2 linked regions of the Phaeacidiphilus oryzae TH49 genome follow. The protein of the gene in region 1 binds, or shares a complex with, the protein of each later gene. Links are inferred from orthologs where the notes say so. Each region holds a gene or a part of one and is shown on either strand. Other genes may lie near its edges.

The links. Proteins that work in one complex are often made in the same cells at the same time.
Region 2: the proteins of BS73_RS23160 (region 1) and uvrB are in contact, whole or in part, in a crystal structure (PDB 7EGT), measured with the Thermus thermophilus proteins. The link is inferred for Phaeacidiphilus oryzae TH49 from one-to-one orthologs. Residues at the interface, in WP_096412145.1 of Thermus thermophilus: His654, Arg656, Phe657, Gln666, Asp668, Glu669, Lys680, Arg681, Leu682, Ser683, Lys685, Tyr686, Ala687; in WP_096411307.1 of Thermus thermophilus: Glu23, Leu25, Arg26, Asp27, Gly28, Glu29, Arg30, Phe31, Arg55, Glu326, Asp327, Phe328, Glu379, Ser382, Gln383, His398, Gly400, Arg401.

Annotation. Positions count from the first base shown.
Region 1 is NZ_JQMQ01000005.1:4,355,732-4,360,728, forward strand. Bases 1,148-4,297 are described here. They hold BS73_RS23160 (ATP-dependent DNA helicase), read left to right. Parts: upstream 1,148-1,481; coding sequence 1,482-4,097; downstream 4,098-4,297. Other genes in these bases: BS73_RS41015 (M23 family metallopeptidase), read right to left, coding at 4,153-4,297. In the rest of the region: BS73_RS23150 (HpcH/HpaI aldolase/citrate lyase family protein), read left to right, coding at 1-330; BS73_RS23155 (GntR family transcriptional regulator), read left to right, coding at 370-1,131; more of BS73_RS41015, read right to left, coding at 4,298-4,997. UniProt on the Escherichia coli protein: A helicase with DNA-dependent ATPase activity. Unwinds DNA duplexes with 3'-5' polarity. Translocates on single-stranded DNA with 3'-5' polarity. Initiates unwinding more efficiently from a nicked substrate than double-stranded DNA.
Region 2 is NZ_JQMQ01000005.1:1,869,874-1,874,058, forward strand. The notes cover bases 1,243-4,185. They hold uvrB (excinuclease ABC subunit UvrB), read right to left. Parts: upstream 3,806-4,185; coding sequence 1,679-3,805; downstream 1,243-1,678. Other genes in these bases: BS73_RS12505 (TerD family protein), read right to left, coding at 1,243-1,489; zapE (cell division protein ZapE), read right to left, coding at 3,957-4,185. In the rest of the region: BS73_RS12500 (TerC/Alx family metal homeostasis membrane protein), read right to left, coding at 1-646; more of BS73_RS12505, read right to left, coding at 914-1,242. UniProt on the Escherichia coli protein: The UvrABC repair system catalyzes the recognition and processing of DNA lesions. A damage recognition complex composed of 2 UvrA and 2 UvrB subunits scans DNA for abnormalities.

The DNA of each region.
Region 1 (4,997 bases):
TACGCCCGCTCGCGGGTGGTGCTGGCCTCGGCGGCCGCCGGGCGCCCCGGGCCGGTCGACGGGGTCACCACGGATCTCGGGGACGAGGCCGCGCTGCGGGCCGACGCGCGGGAGGGGCGGCGGCTCGGCTTCACCGCGAAGCTGTGCCTCCATCCGCGCCAGCTGGGCCCGGTCGTGGAGGAGTTCGGGCCGGCGGAGCGGGAGCTGGAGTGGGCCCGGCGGGTGCTGGCGGCGGCGCCGACCGGCACCGAGCTGACGGTGGTCGACGGCAAGATGGTGGACCGGCCGGTCTGGGAACGCGCCCGGCGGCTGATCGCGTCGGTAGACTGACCGCCTTCCGGAAGAGGGTCCTGCGATCGAGGAAGTGGTGTGACGGCGAAGGGTGCCCGCGGGGTCAGCGCGTACCAGCGGCTGGCCGACGATCTGCGGGCCGACCTGCGGGACGGCAAGTACCCGCCGGACGTCAAGCTGCCGACCGAGGCGGAGCTGGCCGAGACCTACCGGATCAGCCGGCAGACCGTGCGGCGGGCCTTCCAGGACCTGGTCGCCGAGGGGCTGGTGCACCGGGTCCCCGGCCGGGGCACCTTCGCGGCCCCGCGGGACGGCCGGTACCTGCGGCAGTTCGGGTCGGTCGACGACCTGATGGGGCTGTCCATCGACACCACGATGCAGATCGTCACCGGGCTGCAGCGGCGGGTCGACGTGGACGCGGCGGGGCGGCTGCGGCTGGACTCCGACGCGTTGCAGACCTTCTCCTTCCGGCGGCTGCACGACGGGGCGCCGTTCTGCCACACCGTGATCTGGCTGCCGCCGGACGTGGGGGAGCTGCTGCGGGACGCGCCGGAGCTGGCCTCGCCGGGTGTGGAGAGCCGGGCGACGGTGATCGGGCTGCTGGACACCCGGCTGGAGAGCCCGATCACGGACGCCGAGCAGTCGATCACCGTGGGCGAGGCGGGGGCGGCGACGGCCGAGGCGCTGGGGTGCGAGGCGGGGCGGCCGGTGCTGCGGATCGACCGGCTGTACAGCACGGCAGCGGGGCGGCGGGTGGAACTGGCGATCAGCTGGTTCCTGCCGGAGCAGTACTCGTACCGCGTGCATCTGCGACGCTCGCCGGGGGGCGGGGGGTTGTAGTCTCCTGCCCCGGCCCCCGCTTCAGCGGCCCCGCAAAGTCGCGCAGCGACTTCAGGGGCGCGGGGAACTGCGCGCCCGGCCATCGACTGCCCGCAGTCGGCAGCGGAGTCCGGGTTGCAACCCGGTGGCCTCCCCCAAGCTCTTCGAGCAGGGGGGACCCCCCAGCCGGGTGCGGCGCCGATGGGGGTCCCCCCGCGCCGTCAAGGCGTGGGGGAGGCTGGGCGCGCAGTTCCCCGCGCCCCTTACTTGGCCCTTCGGGCCTGCGTTCGGGGCTGCTCAGCGAGGTCCGGGGCGGCAGCCCCGGGAAACGGGGAGGGGCGGGACTGGGGGGCAACTAGACTCGTCGATTGATGAGCAGCAGCCTGTTTGACGATGACATCCCGCTTCCCGGTCTGGAGCCCGCCCCCGGGGGCGACGCCGAGCCCGCCCCGTACGAGGAGGAGCTTCCGGCGGACCTCTTCGACGGCGTCTTCGACCAGCCGCCGTCCACCGGCATGGCCACCGCCGGCCGCTACCACGGCAACGGCTCCCCGCGTACCGTCGCCGATGCCGCGCAGCTGCTCGACGGGATGAACCCGCAGCAGCGCGAGGCCGTGCTGCACGCCGGCTCACCGCTGCTGATCGTGGCCGGCGCCGGGTCCGGCAAGACCCGGGTGCTGACCCACCGGATCGCGTACCTGCTGGCCGCCCGCGGCGTGCGGCCCGGCGAGATCCTGGCGATCACCTTCACCAACAAGGCCGCCGCCGAGATGCGGGAGCGCGTCGAGGCGCTGGTCGGCCCGCGGGCCAACGCGATGTGGGTGTCCACCTTCCACAGCGCCTGCGTCCGGATCCTGCGGCGGGAGAGCAAGCGGCTCGGCTTCACGTCGAGCTTCTCCATCTACGACGGCACGGACGCCCAGCGGCTGATGGGCCTGGTCTGCCGGGACCTGGACCTGGACCCGAAGCAGTTCCCGCCGAAGTCCTTCAGCGCCAAGGTCTCCAACCTCAAGAACGAGCTCATCGACGAGGAGACCTACGCCGCCCAGGCGAGCAACCCGATGGAGCGCCAGCTCGCCGAGGCGTACACCCTCTACCAGCGGCGGCTGCGCGAGGCCAACGCGCTGGACTTCGACGACATCATCATGACGGCGGTGCACCTGCTCCAGGCCTTCCCGGACGTCGCCGAGCACTACCGCAGGCGATTCCGGCACATCCTGGTCGACGAGTACCAGGACACCAACCACGCCCAGTACATGCTGGTCCGGGAGCTCAGCGGCGGGGCCGCCGGCAGCGCGCCCAAGCGGACGGTGGACGGTGAGCTGGTCAACCCGGCGCAGGCCGGGCTGGCGGAGGTGCCGCCGGCCGAGCTCTGCGTGGTCGGCGACGCCGACCAGTCGATCTACGCCTTCCGCGGCGCGACCATCCGGAACATCCTCGACTTCGAGGAGGACTACCCGGATGCCGTGACCATCCTGCTGGAGCAGAACTACCGCTCCACCCAGACGATCCTGAGCGCCGCCAACTCGGTGATCGAGAAGAACACCAACCGGCGGGCCAAGAAGCTGTGGACCGCCGGGGCCGACGGGACGAAGATCGTCTCGTATGTCGCGGACGACGAGCACGGCGAGGCCCAGTTCGTCGCGGACGAGGTGGACCGGCTGATCGACGCCGGGGACGTACGGCCCGGCGACGTCGCCGTCTTCTACCGGACCAACGCCCAGTCGCGGGTGTTCGAGGAGGTGTTCATCCGGGTCGGGCTGCCGTACAAGGTGGTCGGCGGGGTGCGCTTCTACGAGCGCAAGGAGGTCCGGGACGTGCTGGCCTACCTGCGGGTGCTGGCCAATCCGGAGGACACCGTTCCGCTGCGGCGGATCCTCAACGTGCCGAAGCGCGGGATCGGCGACCGGGCCGAGGCCATGGTGGACGCGCTGGCGCTGCGCGAGCGGATCTCCTTCTCCCAGGCGCTGCGCCGGGTGGACGAGGCCTACGGGATGGCCTCGCGGTCGATGAACGCGGTCAAGAAGTTCAACGAGCTGCTGGAGAAGCTGCGCGCGGTCGTCGAGTCCGGGGCGGGCCCGGCGACGGTCCTGGAGGCGGTGCTGGAGGAGACCGGCTACCTGGCCGAACTCCAGGCCTCGACCGATCCGCAGGACGAGACCCGGATCGAGAACCTCCAGGAACTCGCCGCGGTGGCGCTGGAGTTCGAGCAGCTGGGCGAGGAGCAGGCCGCCGAGGAGCAGGCCTCCGGGGAGGAGACGCAGGACGCCGAGGCGGATGGCGCGGAGGCGGAGGGCGCGGACGGGGACGGGGACGCCGCCCCCGCCGCGCGCGGCGGATCGGCCGGTCTCGCGGAGTTCCTGGAGCGGGTGGCGCTGGTCGCCGACTCGGACCAGATCCCGGACGAGGAGGGCGAGTCGCAGGGCGTCATCACGCTGATGACCCTCCACACCGCCAAGGGCCTGGAGTTCCCCGTGGTCTTCCTGACCGGCATGGAGGACGGGGTCTTCCCGCACATGCGCTCGCTCGGCCAGACCAAGGAGCTGGAGGAGGAGCGCCGGCTCGCCTACGTCGGGCTGACCCGGGCGCGCGAGCGGCTCTACGTCTCCCGGGCGGCCATGCGCAGCGCCTGGGGCCAGCCCTCGTACAACCCGCCGTCCAGGTTCCTGGACGAGATCCCGGCGACGCTGGTCGAGGAGAAGCGGACTGCGGCGGCCGCCGCGCCGCCGGCGATGCGCTCGGCCTCCTCGCTCTCCGGCGGCGGCGGGCGGACCGCCCCCGCCGGCTGGGGGCGGAGCGCCCGGACGGTCCGGGAGCGCGAGGTGGTGGCGCTCGCGGTGGGCGACCGGGTCACCCACGACCGCTTCGGCCTCGGCACGGTGGCCGCGGTCGCGGGCAGCGGCGACAAGGCGGAGGCCACCATCGACTTCGGCGCCAACGGGGAGAAGCGGCTGCTGCTGCGGTACGCGCCGGTGGAGAAGCTCTAGGGCGGGCAGCGCCTGAGGGTTGTCGGCCGCTGGCCGGCGGCCGTCGCCCGGCCCGTCAGCGCGGGTCGAGGTGGTGGCCGAGCAGCCAGGGCAGCGGGTCGGAGGCCTCGCCCCCGTGCGGATGGACCTCGAAGTGGAGGTGCGGGCCGGTGGAGTTGCCGGTGTCGCCGGAGTAGGCGATCACCTCCCCGGCCCGTACCCGGCCGTGGGTCAGCCGGTAGCCGCTGAGGTGGCAGTACCAGGTCTGCGTCCCGTCGGGGGCGATGACCTTGACCATGTGGCCGTAGTCGTCGTTCCACAGGGTGTGGACGGTGCCGTCGGTGGCCGCGCGGACGGGGGTGCCCTCCTGGACCGGGAAGTCGATCCCGGTGTGGAGGTGCAGCCAGTGCTCGCCCACCGCGCCGAAGAGGGCGCTCAACCCCTTCTGGGTGACCGGTAGTTCGAACTTCGGGCGGCGGGCCTCGGCGGCCCGCGCGGCGTCCGCGGCGGCCTGGCGGGCCCGGTGCTGGGCGTCGGCGACGGCGGCCAGATGGTGCTCGGTACGGTCGCGGACGCGCGCGGCGAGGGCCGCGTCGGCCTCGGCCCGGGTGAGACGGCCGGCGGAGGCGCCCGCCGGTCCGCCGGTCCGGCCCGGCTGGCCGGACGGACCCGGCTGGCCGGACGGGCCGCTCTGGCCGGGGAATCCGGCGGGGGTGCGGTCCGCGGCGGCGGCTTGAGCTCCGCCGTCGCCGGCTAGGTCGATCCCGGCTGCCCCGGCCACGTCCGAGCCGACCTCGCCGGCGATCCGGCCCAGGCCGGGGACGAGGACCACCGCGGCCGCGCCCAGAGCGCTGAGGGTGCCGAGCGCGCCCAAGGCCAGTGCGGACGGGGAGAGGAGGGCCCGCAGCGGGGAGGGCGCGG
Region 2 (4,185 bases), 2.5 Mb from region 1 along the record:
GGGTCAGGCCGAAGATCGCCGGGATCGAGTCCATCGCGAAGAGGACGTCGGTGGTGCCGATCGCGATCATCACCGCGAGCAGCGGCTTGGACGGGAAGCGCCGCCGCATCGCGGTGACGAGACGATTCTCCTTGACCTCCTCCTTCTCCCCGGCCCCCGCTCCGGGCCCCTCGCCGCCGCGCCGCTCGGCCAGCGCCTCGCGGATCAGCTTCCAGGCGGTCCAGATCAGGAAGGCGCCGAAGAGGAAGAAGATCCAGGAGAAGGCGGAGATCACCGCGGCCCCGGCGGCGATGAAGACCGCCCGCAGCACCAGGGCGATCAGCACCCCGACCATCAGCACCCGCTGCTGGTCCTTGGCGGGCACCGCGAATCTGCCCATGATCAGGACGAAGACGAAGAGGTTGTCGACGCTGAGCGCCTTCTCCGTGACATAGCCGGCCAGGAACTCCCCGGCGTAGGTGGAGCCGGAGTGCCACCAGACGAAGCCGCCGAAGCCCAGGGCGAGGACGATCCAGACCACCGTCCAGGTGCCGGCCTCCCGCAGGGAGACCTCGTGGGGCTTGCGGCCGCCGATGAGGAAGTCGACCGCGATCAGCGCGCAGAGCACGACCAGGGTCGAGGCCCAGAGGGCCGGGGTGACGTGCACGGTGGGGATCTCCTCCGGCGGCATCGACCGAGGGCGTCGGCCGTGTGCTGGCTCGACCCTCGGCGGATGGGGGCTGCCGGAGGTCTCCTCCACCCGGACGCGTGGGACGCGCGCTGCGCGGACGCCGGGCCGGTGCCCCGGGACGCCGATCGGTCCTGACGTCCGTGATGACGGAGCTGCCGCTGGGGAGTACTCCCCTCCTTGTCCGATCAGCCTAACAGCCGCCCGGGGAAGTCCCCTCGAAAGGACTCACCGCGGCGACGGGGCTTACAGGTGGGCGGCGATGGCCGGAAGGAGCTCCTGGAATCCGGCGGCCCGGGCGGGCGCACCGATGGCCTCCAGCCGCCATCCGCCGTCCTCGCCGCGGAAGACCTTGGCCATCACCTGGGCGGTGTTCGCGCCGCCGCCCGGCAGCCGGTACCGCGCCAGCTCCTGGCCGGTGCCCTCGTCGAGCAGCCGGCAGTCGGTGTCGGCGATCCGCTGGAAGGTCTGGCCGGTGGAGGAGTTGACCGCGAAGACGATCTGGCTGATCTGCTCGGGCACCCGGCAAAGGTCCACGACGATCGACTCGTCGGTCTCGCCACCGCCCGGGACGAGCCGGTCGCCGCTGTGCCGGACGGAGCCGTCGTTGCTGGTGAGGTGCTTGAAGAAGACCACGTCCGCGAGCTGGCGCTGGGCGTAGAGCACCGCGATGGCGTCCAGGTCCACCGCAGGCGCGCGCCGGGCGAAGAGCCCGCGGCGCGGGACCTGGCGCCAGCCGAGCTCCACCCGGACGACGGCCGGCAGCTGCCCGTCCGTCGCCTGGAGTATGACGCTCTCGCCCTGCCCCAGCTCCACGGTCACGATCTGCTCCTCGTCTCGAGACGACGACCGGCGGATACCCCGCTGCCTCCCCCTCGAACTCTAAGCAGTGCAACGCGCACAGCGCATGCAGAAATCCAGGCCCGGAACAGCTGTGACGAAAGCGTCGCAATCGCACTCGGGTGCCGTCGGGGGCGAGAGCCGCCCGCGGCACCCGGCCGCGATCTCCGTTCAGGCGATGCCCGCCTCGCGCATCTGGCGGAGCTCCTTCTTGAGTTCCTTCACCTCGTCCCGGATCCGCGCCGCCACCTCGAACTGGAGCTCGGCGGCGGCTGTGTGCATCCGGTCCGTCAGTTCGCCGATCAGCTCGGCCAGTTCCGCCGCCGGGAGGCTCTTGGCGTTCTTCCGGTCGGCCGCCTTGGCCGCGCCGAGGGCCGGCACCGGAGCAGCGCCGCCGTCCTTCCCGCCCTTGCCCCTGCCGCCGGACTGGCGGTACCCGGTGGAGAGGAGGGCCTCGGTGTCCACGTCCTCGCGGGCGATGGCGTCCAGGATGTCGCCGATCTTCTTGCGGAGCGGCTGCGGGTCGATCCCGTGCTCCTTGTTGTACGCCATCTGCTTGTCGCGGCGGCGGTTGGTCTCCTCGATGGCGTGCTGCATCGCCGGGGTGATCCGGTCCGCGTACATGTGGACCTGGCCGGAGATGTTCCGGGCCGCGCGGCCGATGGTCTGGATCAGCGAGGTGGGCGAGCGGAGGAAGCCCTCCTTGTCCGCGTCCAGGATCGCCACCAGGGAGACCTCGGGGAGGTCCAGGCCCTCGCGGAGGAGGTTGATGCCGATCAGCACGTCGAACTCGCCGGCCCGCAGCTCCCGCAGCAGCTCGACCCGGCGCAGGGTGTCGATGTCGCTGTGGAGGTACCGGACCCGGATGCCGAGCTCCAGCATGTAGTCGGTGAGGTCCTCGGACATCTTCTTGGTCAGCGTGGTGACCAGCACCCGCTCGTCCCGCTCGGCGCGGGCGCGCACCTCGTGCACCAGGTCGTCGATCTGGCCCTCGGTCGGCTTGACCACGACCTCCGGGTCGATCAGTCCGGTCGGCCGGATGACCTGCTCGACCGTACCGTCCGAGCGGGAGAGCTCGTACGGGCCCGGGGTCGCGGAGAGGTAGACGGTCTGGCCGATCCGGCCGAGGAACTCCTCCCACTTCAGCGGGCGGTTGTCCATCGCGGAGGGGAGCCGGAAGCCGTGCTCGACCAGGGTGCGCTTGCGGGAGGCGTCGCCCTCGTACATCGCGCCGATCTGCGGGACGGTCTGGTGCGACTCGTCGATGACCAGCAGGAAGTCCTCCGGGAAGTAGTCCAGGAGGGTGTTCGGGGCGCTGCCGCGCTCGCGGCCGTCGATGTGCAGCGAGTAGTTCTCGATCCCGGAGCAGGTGCCGATCTGCTGCATCATCTCCAGGTCGTAGGTGGTGCGCATGCGCAGCCGCTGGGCCTCCAGCAGCTTGCCCTGCTTCTCCAGCTTCTTCAGCGTCTCGTCGAGCTCGGCCTCGATGCCGGCGATGGCCTTGGCCATCCGCTCCGGACCGGCCACGTAGTGGGAGGCCGGGAAGACGTAGAGCTGCTGGTCGTCGCTGATCACCTCGCCGGTGAGCGGGTGGAGGGTGGTGAGCGCCTCGATCTCGTCGCCGAACATCTCGATCCGGACCGCGAGCTCCTCGTAGACCGGGAAGATCTCGATGGTGTCGCCGCGGACCCGGAAGGTGCCGCGGGTGAACGCCATGTCGTTCCGGGTGTACTGGATGTCGACGAAGCGGCGGAGCAGTTCGTCCCGGTCGATCTCCTGGCCGACCCTGAGCGGGACCATCCGGTCCACGTACTCCTGCGGCGTGCCCAGGCCGTAGATGCAGGAGACGGAGGCGACGACGACCACGTCCCGGCGGGTGAGGAGGGAGTTGGTCGCGGAGTGCCGGAGCCGCTCCACCTCCTCGTTGATCGAGGAGTCCTTCTCGATGTAGGTGTCCGTCTGCGGGACGTAGGCCTCGGGCTGGTAGTAGTCGTAGTACGAGACGAAGTACTCGACCGCGTTGTTCGGGAGGAGCTCGCGGAACTCGTTCGCCAGCTGGGCGGCGAGGGTCTTGTTGGGGGCCATCACCAGCGTGGGCCGCTGGAGCTTCTCGATCATCCAGGCCGTGGTGGCCGACTTGCCGGTGCCGGTGGCGCCGAGCAGCACGACGTCCTTCTCGCCCGCGCGGATCCGCCGCTCCAGGTCGGCGATGGCGGCCGGCTGGTCGCCGCTAGGCTGGTAAGGACTGACGACCTCGAAGGGCGCCACAGTTCGCTCAAGATCGCTGATGGCTCTCACGCATTCCACGGTACGACCCCGCACTGACAACCGGCGTCGGGCCGCCGGATTCGGGCCGGGGCAGACCCGTGGCCGGTGGGGCGGGCGGTGACCCGCGCCCCTGGTCCCCTGCGGCCGCGGGGTCCCCTGCGGCCGCGGCGCGGGACCCGGGCTACGCCGCCGGGACGGTGTCGCGGGTGAGGGCCACCAGGCGGGACAGGGCGCGGAGGTACTTCTTGCGGTAGCCGCCGGCCAGCATCTCGGCGCCGAAGATCTCGTCGAAGGGCAGGCCCGAGGCGAAGACGGGGAGCTCGCGGTCGTACATCCGGTCCGCGAGGACCACCAGCCGCAGCGCCGTGGACTGGTCCGGCACCGGCGCCACGCCGCGGAGGCAGACCGCG